Kineococcus sp. NBC_00420: one gene and its partner. The protein of the gene in region 1 binds, or shares a complex with, the protein of each later gene. Links are inferred from orthologs where the notes say so. Each region holds a gene or a part of one and is shown on either strand. Other genes may lie near its edges. The genes, in order: rpsG and tig.

Region 1 (10,405 bases):
TGCAGATGCACCTGGTCGACGAGGTGCAGGAGGTCTACCGCTCCCAGGGCGTGTCGATCCACGACAAGCACATCGAGGTCATCGTCCGCCAGATGCTCAAGCGGGTGACGATCATCGAGCAGAACGGCTCCGAGCTGCTGCCCGGTGAGCTCGTCGAACGTGCGCGCTTCGAGGAGGAGAACCGTCGGGTCATGGCCGAGGGCGGTCAGCCGTCCTCCGGTCGTCCGGAGCTGATGGGGATCACGAAGGCGTCACTCGCGACGGACTCGTGGCTCTCCGCCGCCTCCTTCCAGGAGACGACGCGCGTCCTCACCAACGCCGCCATGGAGGGCAAGAGCGACCCGCTCCTGGGCCTCAAGGAGAACGTCATCATCGGCAAGCTCATCCCGGCCGGCACGGGGCTTCCCCGCTACCGCAACGTCCGGGTCGAGCCCACCGAGGAGGCCAAGGCGCAGATGTACTCGGTGCCCGGCTACGACGACGTGGACTACGCGCAGTTCGGTGTGGGCTCCGGCCAGGCCGTCCCGCTCGAGGAGTTCGACTACGGCTCCAGCGACTACCGCTGAGCAGTCCCACCGGGCCGTTCCCCTCCCCCCGCAGCGGGGGAGGGGAACGGCCCCTCGGTGGGGGCTGCCCGAGCGTCCCCCACCTCGTTTTGACCATCGCCAGACGCGGCGGGTAGTCTCGTGTCCGCTTGACACGAGCGCGCCCGCAGCCCGGTGACAGGACGTCACCACCGCGGGACCTCGACCGAACGACACGCCCGACCTCGTGGGTCGGCGGGGGTCGAGCGCCGCCCACGACGGGTAGCGCGTCCCGATGACATCAGCCGACACACAAGATCGAAAAAGACGGAGACAGGGTGCCCACCATCCAGCAGCTGGTCCGCAAGGGCCGGGAGGACAAGGTCGTCAAGACCAAGACGCCCGCCCTGAAGGGCAGCCCGCAGCGACGCGGCGTGTGCACGCGCGTGTACACAACGACCCCGAAGAAGCCGAACTCGGCTCTGCGCAAGGTCGCCCGCGTCAAGCTGACGAGCGGCATCGAGGTCACCGCCTACATCCCGGGCGTCGGCCACAACCTCCAGGAGCACTCGATGGTCCTGGTGCGTGGCGGTCGAGTGAAGGACCTCCCCGGTGTCCGCTACAAGATCGTCCGCGGGTCGCTCGACACGCAGGGCGTGAAGAACCGCAAGCAGGCCCGCAGCCGCTACGGCGCGAAGAAGGAGAAGAGCTGACATGCCGCGCAAGGGCCCCGCACCCAAGCGTCCCCTCGTGGTGGACCCCGTCTACCAGTCTCCCCTGGTGACGCAGCTCGTGAACAAGATCCTCCTCGACGGGAAGAAGTCCGTCGCCGAGTCCATCGTCTACGGCGCGCTCGAGGGCGCCCGTGAGAAGACCGGTGGCGACCCCGTCGTCGTGCTGAAGCGCGCGCTGGACAACGTCAAGCCTGCGATCGAGGTCAAGTCCCGCCGCGTCGGTGGTTCGACCTACCAGGTGCCCATCGAGGTGCGCCCCACGCGTTCCACGACGCTGGCGCTGCGCTGGCTCGTGGGCTACTCGCGTCAGCGTCGCGAGAAGACGATGACCGAGCGTCTGCTCAACGAGATCCTGGACGCCTCGAACGGCCTCGGTGCCGCGGTGAAGCGTCGCGAGGACACCCACAAGATGGCCGAGTCGAACCGGGCCTTCGCGCACTACCGCTGGTGACCCCAGCGCCTGGCACGGTCGGTTCGTCCGACCGTGCCGGCCGACTCACCCCCTCGATCCCAGGGAAGAGGCAGTAAACCGTGGCACAGGACGTGCTGACGGACCTGACCAAGGTCCGCAACATCGGCATCATGGCTCACATCGACGCCGGCAAGACCACGACGACGGAGCGGATCCTCTTCTACACGGGGATCAACTACAAGATCGGCGAAGTGCACGACGGCGCGGCCACGATGGACTGGATGGCGCAGGAGCAGGAGCGGGGCATCACCATCACCTCCGCAGCCACCACCTGCTTCTGGGAGGGCACCCAGATCAACATCATCGACACCCCGGGCCACGTGGACTTCACGGTCGAGGTCGAGCGCTCGCTGCGCGTCCTCGACGGCGCGGTCGCCGTCTTCGACGGCAAGGAAGGTGTCGAACCGCAGTCCGAGACGGTGTGGCGGCAGGCGGACAAGTACGACGTCCCCCGCATCTGCTTCGTCAACAAGATGGACAAGCTGGGCGCCGACTTCTTCTTCACCGTCGACACCATCAAGGACCGCCTCGGTGCGGAACCCCTCGTGATGCAGCTCCCGATCGGTGCCGAGAACACGTTCTCCGGCATGATCGACCTCGTCTACATGCGTGCCCTCACGTGGCACGGTGAGGTCCAGATCGGTGCGGACTACACCGTCGAGGAGATCCCGGCCGACCTGCAGGAGCAGGCCGAGGAGTACCACGCGAAGCTCGTCGAGCGCGTCGCGGAGACCGACGAGGCCCTCCTGGAGAAGTACCTCGGCGGCGAGGAGATCACGCCCGAGGAGATTAAGGCTGCGGTTCGCAAGCTGACGATCAACTCCGAGCTGTACCCGATCTTCTGCGGCTCCGCGTTCAAGAACAAGGGCGTGCAGCCCATGCTCGACGCGGTCATCGACTACCTGCCCTCGCCGCTCGACGTGAAGCCGATGGTGGGTCACAAGGTCGGCGACGAGTCCGTCGAGATCATCCGCAAGCCCGACGCGACGGAGCCGTTCTCGGCTCTGGCGTTCAAGGTCGCGGCACACCCCTTCTTCGGCAAGCTGACCTACGTCCGGGTGTACTCCGGCGTGGTCGCGGCCGGCTCCGCGGTCGTGAACTCGACCAAGGGGAAGAAGGAGCGCATCGGGAAGCTCTTCCAGATGCACTCCAACAAGGAGAACCCCGTGGACGAGGCCCGTGCGGGTCACATCTACGCGATGATCGGCCTGAAGGAGACGACGACCGGGGACACCCTCTCCGACGCCGCCCAGCAGGTCGTCCTCGAGTCGATGACCTTCCCGGAGCCCGTGATCTCGGTCGCCATCGAGCCGAAGACCAAGGGCGACCAGGAGAAGCTCGGTACCGCGATCCAGCGCCTGGCCGAAGAGGACCCGACCTTCCAGGTCGAGCTCGACCAGGAGACCGGTCAGACGATCATCAAGGGGATGGGCGAGCTCCACCTCGACATCCTCGTCGACCGGATGAAGCGCGAGTACAAGGTCGAGGCCAACGTCGGCAAGCCCCAGGTGGCTTACCGCGAGACCATCCGTCGGGCGGTCCTCAAGGAGGACTACGTCCACAAGAAGCAGACGGGTGGTTCGGGCCAGTACGCGAAGGTCCAGGTCTCGATCGAGCCGATGGACACCGCTGACGGCACGTTCTACGAGTTCGTGAACGCCGTCACCGGTGGCCGTGTCCCGCGTGAGTACATCCCCTCCGTGGACCAGGGCATCCAGGAAGCCATGCAGGAGGGTGTCGTCGCGGGTTACCCGCTCGTCGGCATCAAGGCCTCCCTCAACGACGGTGCGGCGCACGACGTCGACTCGTCGGAGATGGCCTTCAAGATCGCCGGCAAGATGGTTCTGCGCGAAGCTGTCCGCAAGGCGCAGCCCGTGCTCCTCGAGCCGGTCATGGCCGTCGAGGTGCGCACGCCCGCCGACTACATGGGCGAAGTCATCGGCGACCTGAACTCCCGCCGTGGGCAGATCGAGTCCATGGACGACGTCAGCGGGGCCAAGCTCGTCAAGGCCACCGTCCCGTTGTCGGAGATGTTCGGCTACGTCGGCGACCTCCGGTCCAAGACCCAGGGCCGCGCGGTCTACTCGATGCAGTTCTCCAACTACGCTGAAGTTCCGCGGAACGTGGCGGAAGAGATCGTCAAGAAGGTCCGCGGGGAATGACCCGCTCCTGACAGACCCGGGGGAGCGGTCCACCAGGACCGCTTCCCCACCCTGCACGACCCCTGGACCACCACCGCGTGGGCCAGTGACCAGCCAGGTCACCCACCCACCCGTTGACCGGGTCGGGAAGAAAACGATAGTCCGAGGAGGACCCCCAGTGGCGAAGGCGAAGTTCGAGCGGACCAAGCCGCACGTCAACATCGGCACGATTGGTCACATCGACCACGGGAAGACGACGTTGACCGCGGCGATCACCCGCGTGCTGCACGACAAGTTCCCGGAGCTGAACAAGGCCTCGGCGTTCGACCAGATCGACAAGGCCCCTGAGGAACGTCAGCGCGGCATCACGATCTCGATCGCACACGTCGAGTACCAGACCGAGGCGCGTCACTACGCCCACGTCGACTGCCCGGGTCACGCGGACTACATCAAGAACATGATCACGGGTGCGGCCCAGATGGACGGTGCGATCCTCGTGGTCGCGGCGACCGACGGCCCGATGCCGCAGACCAAGGAGCACGTCATCCTGGCCCGCCAGGTCGGCGTTCCCTACATCGTGGTCGCGCTGAACAAGGCCGACATGGTCGAGGACGAGGAACTCCTCGAGCTCGTCGAGATGGAGGTGCGTGAGCTCCTCACGTCCTACGAGTTCCCCGGTGACGACCTCCCCGTCGTCCGCGTCTCGGCGCTGAAGGCGCTCGAGGGCGACGCCGAGTGGGGCGAGAAGCTCATGGAGCTCATGGACGCGGTCGACACCGCGATCCCCGAGCCCGAGCGCGCCATCGACCAGCCGTTCCTGATGCCGATCGAAGACGTCTTCACGATCACCGGCCGCGGCACCGTCGTGACCGGGCGCATCGAGCGTGGCGTCCTGAACGTCAACCAGGAGGTCGAGGTCGTCGGCATCCGTCCGACGTCCGCCAAGACCACCGTGACCAGCATCGAGATGTTCAACAAGATGCTGGACAGCGGCCAGGCCGGCGACAACGCCGCCCTGCTCCTGCGTGGCCTCAAGCGTGACGACGTCGAGCGCGGCCAGGTCGTGGTCAAGCCCGGCAGCATCACGCCGCACACCGAGTTCGAGGGCCAGGCGTACATCCTGTCCAAGGACGAGGGTGGCCGTCACACGCCGTTCTACAACAACTACCGTCCGCAGTTCTACTTCCGGACGACCGACGTCACCGGCGTCGTCTCGCTGCCCGAGGGCACCGAGATGGTCATGCCCGGCGACAACACTGAGATGAAGGTCGACCTCATCCAGCCGATCGCCATGGAAGAGGGCCTGAAGTTCGCCATCCGTGAAGGTGGCCGCACCGTCGGCGCCGGCCGGGTCGTGAAGATCCTCAAGTGAGTTGATCCGTCGGGGGAGGTCCACCCTCTCCCGACGGGACGCTCCGCCAGACGGAGGGGCGGGTCCACTCGGACCCGCCCCTTCGTCGTGCAGCGCAACGCGTTGCAGACCACGCAGTAGCCACCACCGTTGCTGCCGCTGACTCGATTCGCCAACGGCCCCCTCCGTCTGGCAAACTGTCGGAGTTGCCGCGCCGCTGGTCCGCGCCTGGATCACGATTCCACCCGATCCGGGGACCGGACCAGGACCACGGAGCGTCAACCGCGAACGTCGAACGTCTCGTACGGGCGGCGGACGGTTCACCTGGACCTCCAGGGCAACCTGAACAGGACGACAGGACCAATCCGGGCAACCGGGAGACGGTGAAGATCGTGCGAAAGCGCGACACGCCCGACCTCGGGGGTCGGAGCACCAGCAGGTGCACCGCGCCGTGCGCGAGTCAGTAGCGGTACGAAGAGAGAGAGTCAGACGACGCCATGGCGGGACAGAAGATCCGCATCAGGCTCAAGGCCTACGACCACGAGGTCATCGACAGTTCGGCGCGCAAGATCGTCGACACGGTGACCCGGACGGGCGCCTCGGTCGCTGGGCCCGTGCCGCTGCCGACCGAGAAGAACGTCTACTGCGTCATCCGCTCGCCGCACAAGTACAAGGACAGCCGCGAGCACTTCGAGATGCGCACACACAAGCGCCTCATCGACATCATCGACCCCACGCCGAAGACCGTCGACTCGCTCATGCGACTCGACCTCCCGGCCGGTGTCGACATCGAGATCAAGCTCTGAGGGATTCCAACACCATGAGCGACAGGCAAGTGCGAGGGGTGCTCGGCACCAAGCTCGGCATGACGCAGCTGTGGGACGCGGACAACCGCATCGTCCCCGTGACCGTCGTCAAGGTCGAGCCCAACGTCGTCACCCAGATCCGCACCACTACCGACGACGGCTACGAAGCCGTCCAGCTGGCCACCACGGCCATCGCGCAGCGCAAGGCGAACAAGCCTGCTGCCGGCCACTTCGAGAAGGCCGGCGTCGCGCCGCGCCGTCACCTGGTGGAACTGCGCACGACGGACGCCGCGGAGTACTCCCTGGGACAGGAAGTCACCGCTGAGGCCTTCGCGGCCGGCGCCACCGTCGACGTGGTGGGCACCACCAAGGGCAAGGGCTTCGCCGGTGTCATGAAGCGTCACGGCTTCCACGGCGTCGGCGCCTCCCACGGTGCGCACCGCAACCACCGCAAGCCCGGGTCGATCGGCGGCTGCGCCACCCCGGGTCGCGTGTTCAAGGGCATGCGCATGGCCGGCCGCATGGGTGCGGCTCGCCAGACCACCCAGAACCTGACCGTGCAGGCCATCGACGTGGAGAAGGGTCTGCTGCTCATCACGGGCGCGATCCCCGGTCCCCGCGGCGGCCTCGTGCTCGTCAAGAGCGCGTCCAAGGCGCGCGTGAAGGAGGCCTGAGCCTGATGACAACCGAAACCGCTCAGACCGAGGCCATCACCGTCCCGCTGCGGACCGTCGACGGCGGCAGCAACGGCACCGTCGAACTCCCCGCGAAGGACTTCGGCCGCCAGGCGAACATCTCGCTGATCCACCAGGTCGTGACCGCGCAGCTCGCGGCGGCACGTCAGGGCACGCACTCGACGAAGCGTCGTGGCGAGGTCCGTGGTGGCGGCAAGAAGCCGTACAAGCAGAAGGGCACCGGCCGCGCCCGTCAGGGTTCGCTGCGCGCCCCCCAGTTCACCGGCGGCGGGATCGTCCACGGGCCCAAGCCCCGCGACTACTCCCAGCGCACCCCCAAGAAGATGAAGGCGGCCGCTCTGCGCGGTGCCCTCTCCGACCGGGTGCGTCACGACCGTCTGCACGTCGTCGAAGGCCTCGCCTCGGGTGACGCCCCCTCGACGAAGACCGCGCGGACGCTCATCGCCACGCTGTCGGGTCGCAAGAACGTGCTCGTCGTGCTCACCCGCGACGACGAGGTGGCGGTCAAGAGCCTCCGCAACCTCGACAACGTGCACGTCCTGCCCCAGGACCAGCTGAACACCTACGACGTCATGAAGAGCGACGACGTCGTCTTCACCCGCGCGGCGCTCGACGCCTTCGTCGCGGGGCCGCCGACGGGTCGCAGCGCGACCGCGGTGGCAGCGGAGTCGGAAGGGAGCACCCTGTGAGTGCCATCGGTGGAACCCAGAAGGACCCGCGCGACATCCTGCTCGCGCCGGTCGTCTCGGAGAAGAGCTACGCGCTCATCGACGAGGGGAAGTACACGTTCCTGGTCGACCCGGGCGCGAACAAGACCGAGATCAAGGTCGCGGTCGAACGCGTCTTCGGCGTCAAGGTCTCGTCGGTGAACACCGCGAACCGGCAGGGCAAGAGCCGGCGCACCCGGTACGGCACGGGTAAGCGCAAGGACACCAAGCGGGCCATCGTGACGTTGCGCGAGGGCACGATCGACATCTTCGGCGGCTCGGTCGCCTGAGCCTGCGGGCTCGCACGACTGCCGTAGACAACCTTCGAACCCGAGGAAACGCTGCAATGGGAATCCGCAAGTACAAGCCGACGACACCGGGCCGCCGCGGCTCGTCCGTCGCCGACTTCGTCGAGATCACGCGGAGCGAGCCTGAGAAGTCGCTCGTTCGCCCGCTGTCCAAGACCGGTGGTCGCAACTCGTCCGGCCGCATCACCACCCGCCACATCGGTGGTGGCCACAAGCGCGCCTACCGCGTGATCGACTTCCGTCGTCACGACAAGGACGGCGTGCCGGCCAAGGTCGCGCACATCGAGTACGACCCGAACCGCACCGCGCGCATCGCGCTGCTCCACTACGTGGACGGTGAGAAGCGTTACATCATCGCGCCGGCCAAGCTCAAGCAGGGCGACCGGATCGAGAACGGCCCCGAGGCCGACATCAAGCCCGGCAACAACCTGCCGCTGCGCAACATCCCCGTCGGTACGGTGATCCACGCGATCGAGATCCGTCCCGGTGGGGGAGCGAAGATCGCCCGTTCCGCAGGCGCCAGCGTTCAGCTGGTCGCCCGCGAGGGCCGCTTCGCCCAGCTGCGCATGCCGTCCGGTGAGATCCGGAACGTCGACGTCCGCTGCCGCGCCACCATCGGCGAGGTCGGCAACGCCGAGCAGTCCAACATCAACTGGGGCAAGGCCGGCCGCATGCGCTGGAAGGGCAAGCGCCCGACCGTCCGTGGTGTCGCCATGAACCCGATCGACCACCCCCACGGTGGTGGTGAGGGGAAGACGTCCGGTGGTCGTCACCCCGTCAGCCCGTGGGGTCAGCCTGAGGGCCGTACGCGGCGTCCGGGCAAGGAGAGCGACAAGCTCATCGTTCGTCGCCGCCGCACCGGCAAGAAGCGCTGATAGGGAGTTCAGGCCATGCCTCGCAGCTTGAAGAAGGGCCCGTTCGTCGACGACCACCTTCAGAAGAAGGTGGACGCTCAGAACGAGGCCGGTACGCACAACGTCATCCGGACCTGGTCCCGCCGTTCGGTCGTCACGCCGGACTTCCTGGGCCACACGTTCGCGGTGCACGACGGCCGCAAGCACACCCCCGTCTTCGTCACTGAGTCGATGGTGGGGCACAAGCTCGGCGAGTTCGCGCCCACGCGCACGTTCAAGGGCCACGAGAAGGACGACCGCAAGGGTCGTCGCCGCTGAGCCTCCCGGCTCCGCGAGACAACCTTTCGAGACCGAAACCAGGAAGCAGGACAAGGATGGAAGCCAAGGCGCAGACGCGGTACCTCCGCGTCACGCCCCAGAAGGCGCGCCGAGTCGTCGACCTCGTCCGGGGCAAGCAGGCCACTGAGGCCGTCGCTGTGCTCTCGTTCGCCCCGCAGTCCGCGGCGGAACCCGTTCGCAAGCTCGTCGAGAGCGCCATGGCGAACGCGAAGTTCCACGCTGACAAGCACTCTGAGGCGTTCGACCCGGCCGAGTACGTCGTCAAGGCGATCCACGTCGACGAGGGCCCGACGATGAAGCGCTTCCGTCCCCGTGCCCAAGGGCGCGCGGGGCGCATCTTGAAGCGCACCAGCCACATCACCGTGGTCGTCGCACCCGCCGTCAAGGGCGCCAAGAAGACGAGGAGGACCCGCTGATGGGACAGAAGGTCAACCCGTTCGGGTTCCGACTGGGCATCACCACCGATCACCGCAGCCGGTGGTTCGCCGACTCCACCAAGACTGGTCAGCGTTACGCCGACTACGTCAAGGAAGACGTCGCGATCCGCAAGCTCATGGCCAAGGGCATGGAGCGGGCCGGCATCTCCAAGGTGGAGATCGAGCGCACCCGTGACCGGGTCCGCGTCGACATCCACACCGCACGACCGGGCATCGTCATCGGTCGTCGTGGGGCGGAAGCCGACCGCATCCGGACCGAGCTGGAGAAGCTCACCGGCAAGCAGGTGCAGCTGAACATCCTCGAGGTGAAGAACCCCGAGACCGATGCTCAGCTCGTCGCCCAGGGTGTCGCCGAGCAGCTCGCCAGCCGCGTCTCGTTCCGTCGCGCCATGCGCAAGGGGATGCAGACCACGATGCGTTCCGGGGCCAAGGGCATCCGTGTCCAGTGCGCCGGTCGTCTCGGCGGCGCCGAGATGAGCCGTTCCGAGTTCTACCGCGAAGGCCGTGTGCCGCTGCACACCCTCCGCGCGAACATCGACTACGGCTTCTACGAGGCCCGCACCACCTTCGGCCGCATCGGCGTGAAGGTCTGGATCTACCACGGCGACATCACCAGCCGTGAGCTCGCCCAGTCGCAGGCCGCCAACCCGCGCGCCCCGCGTCGTGGCGAGCGCAGCGACCGCCCCGACCGTGGTGCGCGTCGTCCTCGTCCCACCAGCGACGCCCCCGCGGCGGAGGCGGCCCCGGCCGCTGCCGCAGCGCCGGCGACCACCGGATCGGAGGCCTGAGTCGTGCTCATTCCGCGCCGAGTCAAGCACCGCAAGCAGCACCACCCCACGCGGCGTGGTGCGGCCTCCGGCGGCACCCGGGTCACCTTCGGTGAGTACGGGATCATGGCCGTCGAGGGCGGTTACGTCACCAACCGGCAGATCGAGTCCGCTCGTATCGCCATCACCCGCCACATCCGTCGTGGCGGCAAGGTCTGGATCAACATCTACCCGGACCGGCCGCTGACGAAGAAGCCCGCCGAGACCCGC
Region 2 (10,372 bases), 760 kb from region 1 along the record:
GAGTCGAGCTGGGCCTGGGTGCGGTCGATGGAGCGGTTCATCTGCTCGAGGCGTTCCAGCAGACGGGCCCGGCGGCCTTCGAGGATGCGCAACCGCGTGCGCGGGGCGACCCGGGTGAAGAGGGCGAAGTGGACGCCGAACGCGTCGTCCTCCCACGCGTCGGGACCGGACTCCTCGAGCATCTGCCCGAGCCGGTCCTTGCCGTGGCGGGTGATCTCGTAGACGACGCGCGCCCGCTTCGGGCTGACGGTGCCCGGGATGCGTTCCTCGGTCGTCTCGGTGATGCAGCCACCGGCCTGCAGGGCGCGCAACGCGGGGTAGAGCGTTCCGTAGGACAGCGCCCGGAACACACCGAGGCGCAGGTCGAGACGTTTGCGGACCTCGTAGCCGTGTAGCGGGCCGTCGGCCAACAGCGCCAGGACCGCGAGGAGCAGGACGTCGCCGCGTTTGCGGACCACAGGTTCTCCGTTCCGATGCATCGGTTCGATGCATCGGTGGGGACAGTACGGGGACCGAGAGCCCTGGACAAGCCACCCGGCCCGGCGCGTCGGGTGCGTGGCACGTGCCGCCCCGCGCGGACCGGTAGGTTCCTCGGATGGTCACGGGCCCTGCCGAAGCACTGGAACGCGAACTCGCCGTGCTGTTGCGCCGTTCACGCGCGATCAACCGGGAGACCGCGCGCAGCGTGCACCCCGACCTCGAACCCGAGGCGTACAGCCTGCTCGTCCGCCTCGACGACGTCGGCGAGACCCGCCCCTCCGACCTCGCGACCTTCTTCGGGATCGGCAAGCCCACCCTGTCGCGCCAGGTCCAGCTCCTCGAACGCCTCGGGCTGGTGACCCGCGAAGCCGACCCCACGGACGGGCGCGCCGTGCGGCTGACCCTCTCCCCCGAGGGCCTGGAGAAGGTGCACGCGGCGCGCTCGGCCCGCCGGCAGCGCCTGCACTCCCGCCTCGAGGGCTGGCCCGAGGACGACATGGCCGAGCTCGCCACCCTCCTCGGCCGCCTCAACGCCCTGATCTGACCTTCCCTCCCCCTCGACGACGACTCCTGGGGGACCTCGGGGTTGCATGCTGCAACCATCCGGGCATATCGTTGCTTGCACACACCAACCGAGCTTGAAGGTCGACATGGCCACACCTCACGCGTGTGCCGCGCTCGTCGACGTGTTCCCGGACCTGCTCCGCGCACGCCGCACGCTCGTCGGCACGCTGAACACCCCCGCGATCGCGACGCTGGCCGTCGTGCACCAGCGGGGTTCCCTGCGCATCAGCGAGGTCGCCGAGCACCTCTCGCTCGACCTCTCCACCGTCAGCCGACAGGTGACCCACCTGCGGCAGAAAGGGTTCCTCGACTCCGCCCCCGACCCCGACGACGGCCGCTCGCAGCGGCTGACCGTCAGCGCCGAGGGTGTCGAGGAACTCCGCCACCACCGCCGGGCCATCGTCGGCAAGCTCGTCGAGCGCCTCGACGACTGGCCCGACCACGAGGTCGGCGACCTCACCCGGCTCCTCGGGAAACTCGCCACGACCGCCACCGCAGGTTGCGCGGTCACCACGTCAGCGGCAGCGTCGCCGGAGAACACCGAGCTCCTTCCAGAGCGGGAGAAAGAGTTGCAGGCGAACGCATGAGCACCACGACACCCACCCACCTGACGCACTCCGACAGTGACGCGCCGAAGATGTCCCACAAGGAGGTCCTCGAGGCGCTGTCCGGCCTGCTCCTCGGGATGTTCGTGGCGATCCTGTCCTCGACGGTCGTCTCGAACGCCCTCCCGACCATCGTCAACGACCTCCACGGCACGGAGTCCGGCTACACCTGGGTCGTCACCGCCGCGCTGCTCGCGACGACGATCTCCACCCCCATCTGGGGCAAGCTCTCGGACCTGTTCTCCAAGAAGCTGCTCGTGCAGACGGCGCTGATCATCTACGTGATCGCCTCGGTCGTCGCGGGTCTGTCCACCAACATGGGCATGCTCATCACGCTGCGCGTCTTCCAGGGCATCGGCGGTGGCGGTCTGCTCGCCCTCACCCAGGTCGTGCTGGCGTCGATGGTCAGCCCCCGGGAACGCGGTCGGTACTCCGGCTACCTCGGCGCGACCTTCGCCCTCGCCACCGTCGGGGGCCCGCTGATCGGCGGGGTCCTCACCCAGCACCTGACCTGGCACTGGTGCTTCTACGTCGGTGTCCCCTTCGCCGTCATCGCCTTCTTCGTGCTCCAGTTCAAGCTGAAGCTGCCCCCGCAGGCCAAGCGCGCCGTCTCCATCGACTACCTCGGCGCCTTCCTCCTCGCCGCCGGCATCTCCGCGCTGCTCGTCTGGGTCTCCCTCGCCGGCACCGAGTTCGCCTGGGGCTCCTGGTGGACCGTCGCCCTGGTCGCCGGGGGTGTCGTCTTCCTGGGCCTCGCCGTCCTGGCGGAGCACCGCGCCAAGGAACCGATCGTCCCGTTGAAGTTCTTCCGCAACCCGACGATCGCCCTCTCCGCCGCCGCGAGCCTCTTCGTCGGTGTCGCCCTGTTCGCCGCCACGATCTTCCTCGGCCAGTACTTCCAGCTCGCCCGGGGCGACAGCCCGACCAAGGCCGGGATCATGACCATCCCGATGATCATCGGGCTCTTCCTGTCCTCGACCATCGCCGGCCGGTTCATCACCAAGACCGGACGCTGGAAGAGCTGGCTCGTCGTGGGCGGCCTGCTCCTCACCGTCGGTCTCGGCCTCATGGGCACCATCGAGTACGACACCAACTACTGGGTCGTCGCGCCGTACATGGCCCTCGTCGGCCTCGGCGTCGGCATGATGATGCAGAACCTCGTGCTGGCGGTCCAGAACGTCGTCGAACCCCGTGACCTCGGCTCCGCGTCGTCCTTCGTGGCCTTCGCCCGCAGCCTCGGCGGCGCCATCGGCGTCTCGGCCCTCGGTGCCGTCCTCGGCCACCGCGTGACCAGCCACCTGACCTCGGGCCTGCGCTCCGCCGGCATCGACCCCGCCGCAGCGGCTCGCTCGCTCGGTTCCAGCACCGGGGTGCCGGACCTGGCCACGATCCCCGAGCCCGTCCGCGGCATCGTCCAGGCCGCCTACGGCTCCTCGATCGCCGAGGTCTTCCTCATCGCGGCCCCGTTCGCCCTCTTCGCCTTCGTCATCACGTTCTTCTTCAAGGAGCGGGCGTTGCGCGGCGGCGAGGAGACCGGACAGGATGCCCAGGTGGCGACCACCGCTCCCGCGGCGGTCCAGGACTCCCCGGCCGGGCACGCTGCGGTCGAGGGTTCGCACGACAGCTCGGTGAACGGTGCCGCGCACGGCGCTCCGTTGAACGGCTCGGTGAACGGGTCCGTGAACGGTGCCGCCGCAACGCTCAACGGTGTCGCGCACCACGACCGGGAGGAGACGACGGGCGTGTCCGCTCAGTCCACCCGCACCGACACCGGACTCTCGCTGTCCGGTTCCGTCCGCCACCACGACCGGCGTCCGCTGCCGGGTGCCGTCGTGACCCTCGCCGACCAGTCCGGCCAGCAGGTCGCCCGCACCTCGACCCGCGAGGACGGCACCTACCGCCTCGCGCTGCCGACCGGCGGGACCTACCTGCTGATCGTCGCGGCGGCCCACGTGGCCCCCTCGGCGACCCTCGTCGGGATCGGTGACACCTCCGTCACCCGCGACGTGGTGCTCTCCGGTCGCTCGGCCATCACCGGCCGGGTCCTGGCTCACGAGATCCACGACGGCGTCGACTCCGGCAACCACCACGGGGTCCAGGGCGCGCTCGTCACCCTGACCGACGTGACCGGCGAGGTCGTCGGCTCCACCCGCACCGACGGTGGCGGCGGCTACGCCTTCGACCAGCTCATGGGCGGCAGTTACGTGCTGACTGCGCAGAACGAGTCGCACCGTCCGCTGGCCCGCAGCGTCGAGGTCCCCGACTCCGGCGCCCTGGCCTGCGACCTCGTCCTCACCGGCGGCGGCCGCCTCACCGGCACCGTCGTCGCCGCGAGCGACGGCCGTGTCGTCCGCGAGGCGTCCGTGACCCTCGTCGACTCCTCCGGTGAGGTCGTCGGCTCCGTCGTCACCGGCACCGACGGCAGCTACTCCTTCGAGGACCTGGCGGGCGGGCACTACACGCTCACCGCCGCCGGGTTCGCTCCGGTGGCCACGGCCGTCGACATCGAGGAGGACACCGTCTCCGCCGCCCAGCTGACCCTGGGCTCCGGCCAGGCCGGCACCACGCTGGACCTGACCCGCTTCGAGACGAACTCCCAGATCGGCGACCAGCGGTGAGTCCCGACCGCGAGACCGACCTGCGCGCCGACCGGAACGTCGGCGCGCAGGCCGGCGCGGGCGTCACCGGCGAGGGGAAGGTGCTGACCCGTGAGGGGTGGCCCGTCACCGGCGCCTCGGTCACGCTGCTCGGCGCCGACGGGGCCCAGGTGGCCCGGGCCGTGACCGCCGGCGACGGGGTCTTCTCCCTCGACGGCGTCCCGGCGGGGGCCGCGACGATGCTCGTCGCGGCCCCGGCCCACGAGCCGCGGGCCACGACCGTCGTCGTCCCGGCCGACGGGGCCTGGCACGTCGGGGAGGTTCGTCTGCGCCGTCAGGGCGGCAGCGACGTCCCCCCGCCCGGGATCTGGGCGATCGACGTCACGCACTCGACGATCTCCGCGCGCGCCCACCACCTGGGACTCTCGGCGGTCACGGGACGCTTCACCAGCTTCTCCGGGGTGATCACCGTCCCCGAGGACGTCACCCGTTCCCGCGTCGAGGTCGAGATCGACGCGACCTCGATCGACACCGGCAACACCCAGCGCGACGAGCACCTGCGCTCGGCGGACTTCCTCAACACCACGGAGTTCCCGACGTTGTCGTTCCGGGCGACGGGTCTGCAGCGCGGAGCCGACGGGTGGGTCCTCGCCGGGGACCTGACCCTGCTGGCCACCACCCGGCCCGTGCAGCTGCAGCTGTCCTACTCCGGCAGCGGTCCCGACCCGTGGGGTGGCACCCGGGCTGCGTTCTCGGCCACGGCCGAGCTGCACCGCGACGACTTCAAGATGAACTGGAACCAGGCCGTCGGCATCGGTGTCGCCGTCTTCGGGACCACGCTCAAGGTCGCGATCGACGTCGAGGCCGTCCTCCAGCAGTGACCCTCACCCACCCGTGATCCCGCTGGGACTCCAGGCGAGATCACGGGTGGGAACGAGAACGGCCCCGCACCTCGAAGGAGGTGCGGGGCCTTAGTCGTCCTGGGGTCAGGCGGACTTCTCGCGACGCTCCCGGGTGGGTTTGCGGGCCGGGGCCTCACGGGGCACGAGCGTCGGGTTCACGTTCTTCAGCACGACCTCACGGGTCACGACGACCCGGGCGATGTCGTCGCGACTGGGAACGTCGAACATCACCGGGAGGAGGACCTCTTCGATGATCGCGCGCAGCCCGCGCGCACCGGTCCCGCGGAGGATCGCCTGGTCGGCGACGGCCTCCAGGGCGTCGTCGGTGAACTCCAGCTCCACCCCGTCCAGCTCGAACATCCGCTGGTACTGCTTGGCGAGGGCGTTGCGCGGTTTGGTGAGGATCTGCACCAGGGCTTCCTGGTCCAGGTTCTCCACCGAGGTGATGACGGGCAGACGACCGATGAACTCGGGGATCAGCCCGAACTTCATGAGGTCCTCGGGCATGACCTCGGCGAAGGACGGCTCGGCCGCCTTCTTCTCCGTCGAGCGCAGCTGCGCGCCGAAGCCGAGCCCCTGCTTGCCGGAACGCGCCTCGATGATCCGGTCGAGGCCGGCGAAGGCCCCACCCACGATGAACAGCACGTTCGTCGTGTCGATCTGGATGAACTCCTGGTGGGGGTGCTTGCGTCCACCCTGGGGCGGGACGCTGGCCGTGGTCCCCTCGAGGATCTTCAGCAGCGCCTGCTGGACCCCCTCCCCCGACACGTCACGCGTGATCGAGGGGTTCTCGGACTTGCGGGCGATCTTGTCGACCTCGTCGATGTAGATGATGCCCGTCTCGGCCTTCTTGACGTCGTAGTCAGCGGCCTGGATGAGCTTCAGCAGGATGTTCTCGACGTCCTCGCCGACGTAGCCGGCCTCGGTCAGCGCCGTGGCGTCGGCGATCGCGAAGGGGACGTTGAGCATCTTGGCGAGCGTCTGCGCGAGGTACGTCTTGCCGCAGCCCGTGGGGCCGATCAGCAGGATGTTCGACTTGGAGATCTCGACGGCGTCGTCGCGGTTCTTCGCCGAGGGCTCACCGATCTGGATGCGCTTGTAGTGGTTGTAGACGGCCACGGCGAGGGACTTCTTCGCCGAGCTCTGGCCGATGACGTACTGGTCGAGGAAGTCGAAGATCTCCTTCGGCTTGGGCAGCTCCACCAGGCCCAGGTCGTTGGCCTCGGCGAGCTCCTCCTCGATGATCTCGTTGCAGAGGTCGATGCACTCGTCGCAGATGTAGACGCCAGGGCCTGCGATCAGCTTCTTGACCTGCTTCTGGCTCTTGCCGCAGAACGAGCACTTCAGCAGATCGCCCCCGTCACCGATGCGTGCCACCGACGGCTTCCTCTCCTCGTGCTGCTGGACCCACGACCCGGAGGCCGCCGAGCGGACCGGACGCGTCGCGTGCTGACCACGCTACCTGCCGGGTACCCCTCGCCCGACTCATTAGACGCCTCCGGGGGACACGGTGCCAGACCGGCCCCCCGGGTGCGCGCCTACGACTCGCGCATTGCTGCGCGCGAGTGACGTTCCGTGCTCAGAGCGAGGGGGCCGACGCCTTGCGGCTCTGGAGCACCTCGTCGATGAGGCCGTACTCGACGGCCTCCTTGGCGGTGAGGAACTTGTCGCGCTCGATGTCCTCGCGCACCTGGTCGGCGGTGCGGTTGGAGTGGAAGGCGAGCGTGCTCTCCAGCCAGGACCGCATGCGCAGGATCTCGTTGGCCTGGATCTCCAGGTCGGAGGCCTGGCCGTAGTCGCCACCGGCCATCGCCGGCTGGTGGATGAGGATGCGCGAGTTCGGCAGCGCGAACCGCTTCCCCGGCGCACCGGCGCCGAGCAGGACGGCCGCGGCCGAGGCGGCCTGACCCATGCAGTACGTCTGGATGTCCGGACGGATGTACTGCATGGTGTCGTAGATCGCCGTGAGGGCCGTGAAGGACCCACCCGGGGAGTTGATGTACATGATGATGTCGCGCTCGGTGTCCTGGGACTCCAGGACGATGAGCTGGGCGATGATGTCGTCCGCCGAGGCGTCGTCCACCTGCACGCCGAGGAAGATGATGCGGTCCTCGAAGAGCTTGGTGTACGGGTCCGAGCGCTTCATCCCGTAGGACGTGCGCTCCTCGAACTGCGGCAGCACGTAGCGCGCTTGGGGGTTCATCATCGGGCGGTCTCCCATCTGGGCGTCGAACGGAGGACGAAGAGGCTCACGCATCGGTGCCGCCACCGCCCGTGACCTCGCTCGTGTGACCGACGACGTGGTCGATGAGCCCGTAGTCCTTGGCCTCCTGCGCGGAGAACCAGCGGTCCCGGTCGGAGTCGCGGGTGATCGTCTCGAAGGTCTGGCCCGAGTGGTGCGCGATGAGCTCGGCCATCTGCTTCTTCGTGGCGATGATCTGCTCGGCCAGGATCTTGATGTCGCTGGCGGAACCACCGAGGCCACCCAGCGGCTGGTGCATCATGATCTTCGCGTGCGGCAGGGCGGAACGCTTGCCGGCCGCACCCGCGGCGAGCAGGAACTGCCCCATCGAGGCCGCCATGCCGGTCGCGATCGTCGCCACGTCCGGCTTGATGTACTGCATGGTGTCGTAGATCGACATGCCCGCGGAGACCGATCCGCCGGGCGAGTTGATGTACATGAAGATGTCCGCGTCGGGGTCCTCGGCGGCCAGCAGCAGCAGCTGCGCGCAGATGGCGTTGGCCATGTCGTCCCGGACCTCGGTCCCGAGCCAGATGATCCGCTGCTGCAGGAGTCGCTGGTAGACGTTGTCGTCCAGGCCCGCTCCCGGCGTACCCGTTCGAGCCTGCTGCGGCGTCACCAGTCCCGGTGCGCTCAAGATCTCGCTCACGCTGTTCCCTGGCCCTCTCCTGGCATCGACCACCCACCCCGGACCTGGTCCGGGAGGGTTCGGCGGATGCTCCGCCGATCTCGATCGACCCTAACGCGCAGCCCCCGACGACCATGTCGGGGCGGGGCCCTTTTCGCTGTCGGCGCACTGATCCCGGGTCCGGGAACAGCGCGCCGACAGCGGCGGGGATCAGCTCTTCGAGGGCTCTTCCGCGGTCTCCCCGGCGGCGGCCTGCTCGTCCTCACCGGTCGGGTCGACGGTCTGGCCGGCCTCGTCGGTGGACTCGCTGCCGGACTCGAGGGCTTCCGCACCGTCCTCGTCGTCGTCGCCGCCCACGAGCTCCTCGAGGTCCACGGCGTTGCCGGAGGCGTCGGTCACGGTGGCCTTCTCCATGGCGACGGCCAGCGCCTTGCGGCGACGGACCTCGGAAACCATGGCGGGCACCTGGCCGGCACCGTCGACCATCTGGACGAACTGCTGGGGCTCCATGCCGTACTGCTGCGCCTGGCCGACGAGGTACTCGATCAGCTCGCCCTGGTCGACACCGATCTCCTCGGCGTCGGCGAGGGCGTCCAGCAGCAGCTGGCTGCGGATCGCCTGACGGGTGGAGTCCTCGATCTCGGCGCGGTGCTCGGCGTCCTCGAGACGGCTCTCGCGTTCGAGGTGGGCGTGGATCTCGGCCTCGACGAGGGACTCGGGGACCGGGACCTCGACGGTCTCGAGGAGCTTCTCGAGGACCTTGTCGCGGGCCTGGAGACCCTGCTCGAACTTCTTGGCCTGCTCGACCTGGTTGAGCAGGTCGGCGTTGAGCTCCTCGAGCGTGTCGAACTCGCTCGCCAGCTGGGCGAAGTCGTCGTCCGCCTCGGGCAGCACGCGCTCCTTGACCGACTGCACGGTCACGGTGATGGAGGCGTCCTCGCCCTTGCGCTCGCCTCCGGCGAGGGGGGCGGAGAAGGTCACGGTGCCCTCGGCCGCGACGCCGGTCAGCGCCTCGTCCAGGCCCTCGATCATGTTGCCCTGACCGATGCGGTAGCTGATGCCCTTGGCGGTCTCGATCTCCTCGCCGTCGATCTCGGCGTGCAGGTCGATGGAGACGAAGTCGCCGTCGGCGGCCGCGCGGTCGACGCCGGTGAGGGTGCCGAAGCGCTCGCGCAGCGAGGTGAGACGGGTCTCGACCTCCTCGGCCGGGACCTCGAGGTCGTCGACCGTGACGGTGATCGTGGAGAGGTCGGGCAGCTCGATCGTCGGGCGCACGTCGACCTCGACGGAGAACTTGAGGTCACCGCCGTCCTTGACGTCGGGGGCCTGGGTGACGTCCACGGTGGGCTGGCCCAGCGGCAGGAAGTCCGAGGCCTCGACGGCCTGCTGGTAGAACTTCGGCAGGGCGTCGTTGACGGCTTCCTCGAGCACGACACCGCGGCCGACGCGCTGGTCGATGACGCGCGCGGGGACCTTGCCCTTGCGGAAGCCCGGCACCTGGACCTGACCGCCGATGGTCTTGTAGGCCTTGTCGAGACTGGGCTTCAGCTCGTCGTAGCCGACCTCGACGGTGAACTTCACCCGGGTCGCGTTGAGGGTCTCGACGTCGCTCTTCACAGCGGGGTTCTCCTGGGATCTCTCCGCGTCCTGCGGAGGTCGTGGTCAGGCGTGCGGCACGCCGGGCAGCCCCGGCGCACCGCGGAATGCTAGCTGCCGCGTCGGGGCTCTTTCGTGCGCGAGCGCCGCCACGTACGGCGACACCCGCGTGTCCGTCGGGGTACCCGGATTCGAACCGGGGGCCTTCCGCTCCCAAAGCGGACGCGCTACCAAGCTGCGCCACACCCCGCGACCACCACGCAGGCGGTACTGGAGCAGGCTACCGCTCCGGACCCGTTACGCTGTCCCCGCACGGTGCGCTGCTCCTGCCCGCAGGGTTGTGGCAGGCTTGTCCGTGCACGCGGGTGTAGCTCAATGGTAGAGCCCTAGTCTTCCAAACTAGCTACGCGAGTTCGATTCTCGTCACCCGCTCCACAGCGGCCGGTCCCCTCGGGGCCGGCCGCTCCGTCGTTCCCCGGGATCACCCGCGGTGATCTGTAGGGTCCCGACATGTCGTCTGCCTTCCACGTCGTCGTGGCCCCGGACAAGTTCAAGGGTTCGCTGACCGCGGCCGAGGTCGCCCGCACGATCGCGGACGGCTTCCGCGAGGGCTTCGAGGGCGCCTTCGGGGAGCTCACCCGCGACGTCGCCACCGTGGGTCGCACGTTCGCCTGGACCGAGATCCCCGTCGCCGACGGGGGCGAGGGGACGGTGGAGGCGGCGCTGCGCTCGGCGGGCTTCCGGGCCGTGGCGACCCG

The links.
Region 2: the proteins of rpsG (region 1) and tig are in contact, whole or in part, in a crystal structure (PDB 3GTY), measured with the Thermotoga maritima proteins. The link is inferred for Kineococcus sp. NBC_00420 from one-to-one orthologs. Residues at the interface, in WP_004081843.1 of Thermotoga maritima: Lys34, Lys52, Lys55, Glu59, Arg62, Gln63, Glu66, Asn67, Lys69, Val71, Arg95, Ala109, Lys110, Lys111, Gly112, Arg113, Pro114, Glu117, Glu121, Ile124, Ala125, Tyr127, Asn128, Asn129, Thr130, Gly131, Lys135, Asp139, Arg142, Met143; in WP_004081061.1 of Thermotoga maritima: Glu122, Val124, Val129, Leu130, Tyr133, Glu188, Gly259, Ile262, Tyr263, Glu266, Ser270, Glu273, Gln274, Glu277, Arg308, Gln311, Ile312, Ser315, Tyr316, Glu325, Arg329, Arg336, Leu363, Phe366, Trp367, Arg373, Leu377, Arg381, Leu384, Glu387.

The regions. Positions count from the first base shown.
Region 1 is NZ_CP107930.1:3,694,279-3,704,683, forward strand. What follows is about bases 1-2,973. They hold rpsG (30S ribosomal protein S7), read left to right. Parts: upstream 1-1,238; coding sequence 1,239-1,709; downstream 1,710-2,973. Other genes in these bases: OG218_RS18195 (DNA-directed RNA polymerase subunit beta'), read left to right, coding at 1-566; rpsL (30S ribosomal protein S12), read left to right, coding at 863-1,237; fusA (elongation factor G), read left to right, coding at 1,790-2,973. In the rest of the region: more of fusA, read left to right, coding at 2,974-3,892; tuf (elongation factor Tu), read left to right, coding at 4,050-5,243; rpsJ (30S ribosomal protein S10), read left to right, coding at 5,720-6,028; rplC (50S ribosomal protein L3), read left to right, coding at 6,043-6,702; rplD (50S ribosomal protein L4), read left to right, coding at 6,708-7,412; rplW (50S ribosomal protein L23), read left to right, coding at 7,418-7,720; rplB (50S ribosomal protein L2), read left to right, coding at 7,777-8,613; rpsS (30S ribosomal protein S19), read left to right, coding at 8,629-8,910; rplV (50S ribosomal protein L22), read left to right, coding at 8,967-9,347; rpsC (30S ribosomal protein S3), read left to right, coding at 9,347-10,156; rplP (50S ribosomal protein L16), read left to right, coding at 10,160-10,405.
Region 2 is NZ_CP107930.1:4,455,499-4,465,870, reverse strand. What follows is about bases 7,433-10,372. They hold tig (trigger factor), read right to left. Parts: upstream 9,636-10,372; coding sequence 8,229-9,635; downstream 7,433-8,228. Other genes in these bases: OG218_RS21905 (glycerate kinase), read left to right, coding at 10,125-10,372; OG218_RS21925 (ATP-dependent Clp protease proteolytic subunit), read right to left, coding at 7,433-8,039. Also shown: OG218_RS21960 (PadR family transcriptional regulator), read right to left, coding at 1-458; OG218_RS21955 (MarR family winged helix-turn-helix transcriptional regulator), read left to right, coding at 596-1,024; OG218_RS21950 (MarR family winged helix-turn-helix transcriptional regulator), read left to right, coding at 1,131-1,631; OG218_RS21945 (MFS transporter), read left to right, coding at 1,628-4,267; OG218_RS21940 (YceI family protein), read left to right, coding at 4,264-5,127; ATP-dependent Clp protease ATP-binding subunit ClpX, read right to left, coding at 5,233-6,525; OG218_RS21930 (ATP-dependent Clp protease proteolytic subunit), read right to left, coding at 6,728-7,405; more of OG218_RS21925, read right to left, coding at 7,398-7,432. UniProt on the Bacillus subtilis protein: Involved in protein export. Acts as a chaperone by maintaining the newly synthesized protein in an open conformation. Functions as a peptidyl-prolyl cis-trans isomerase.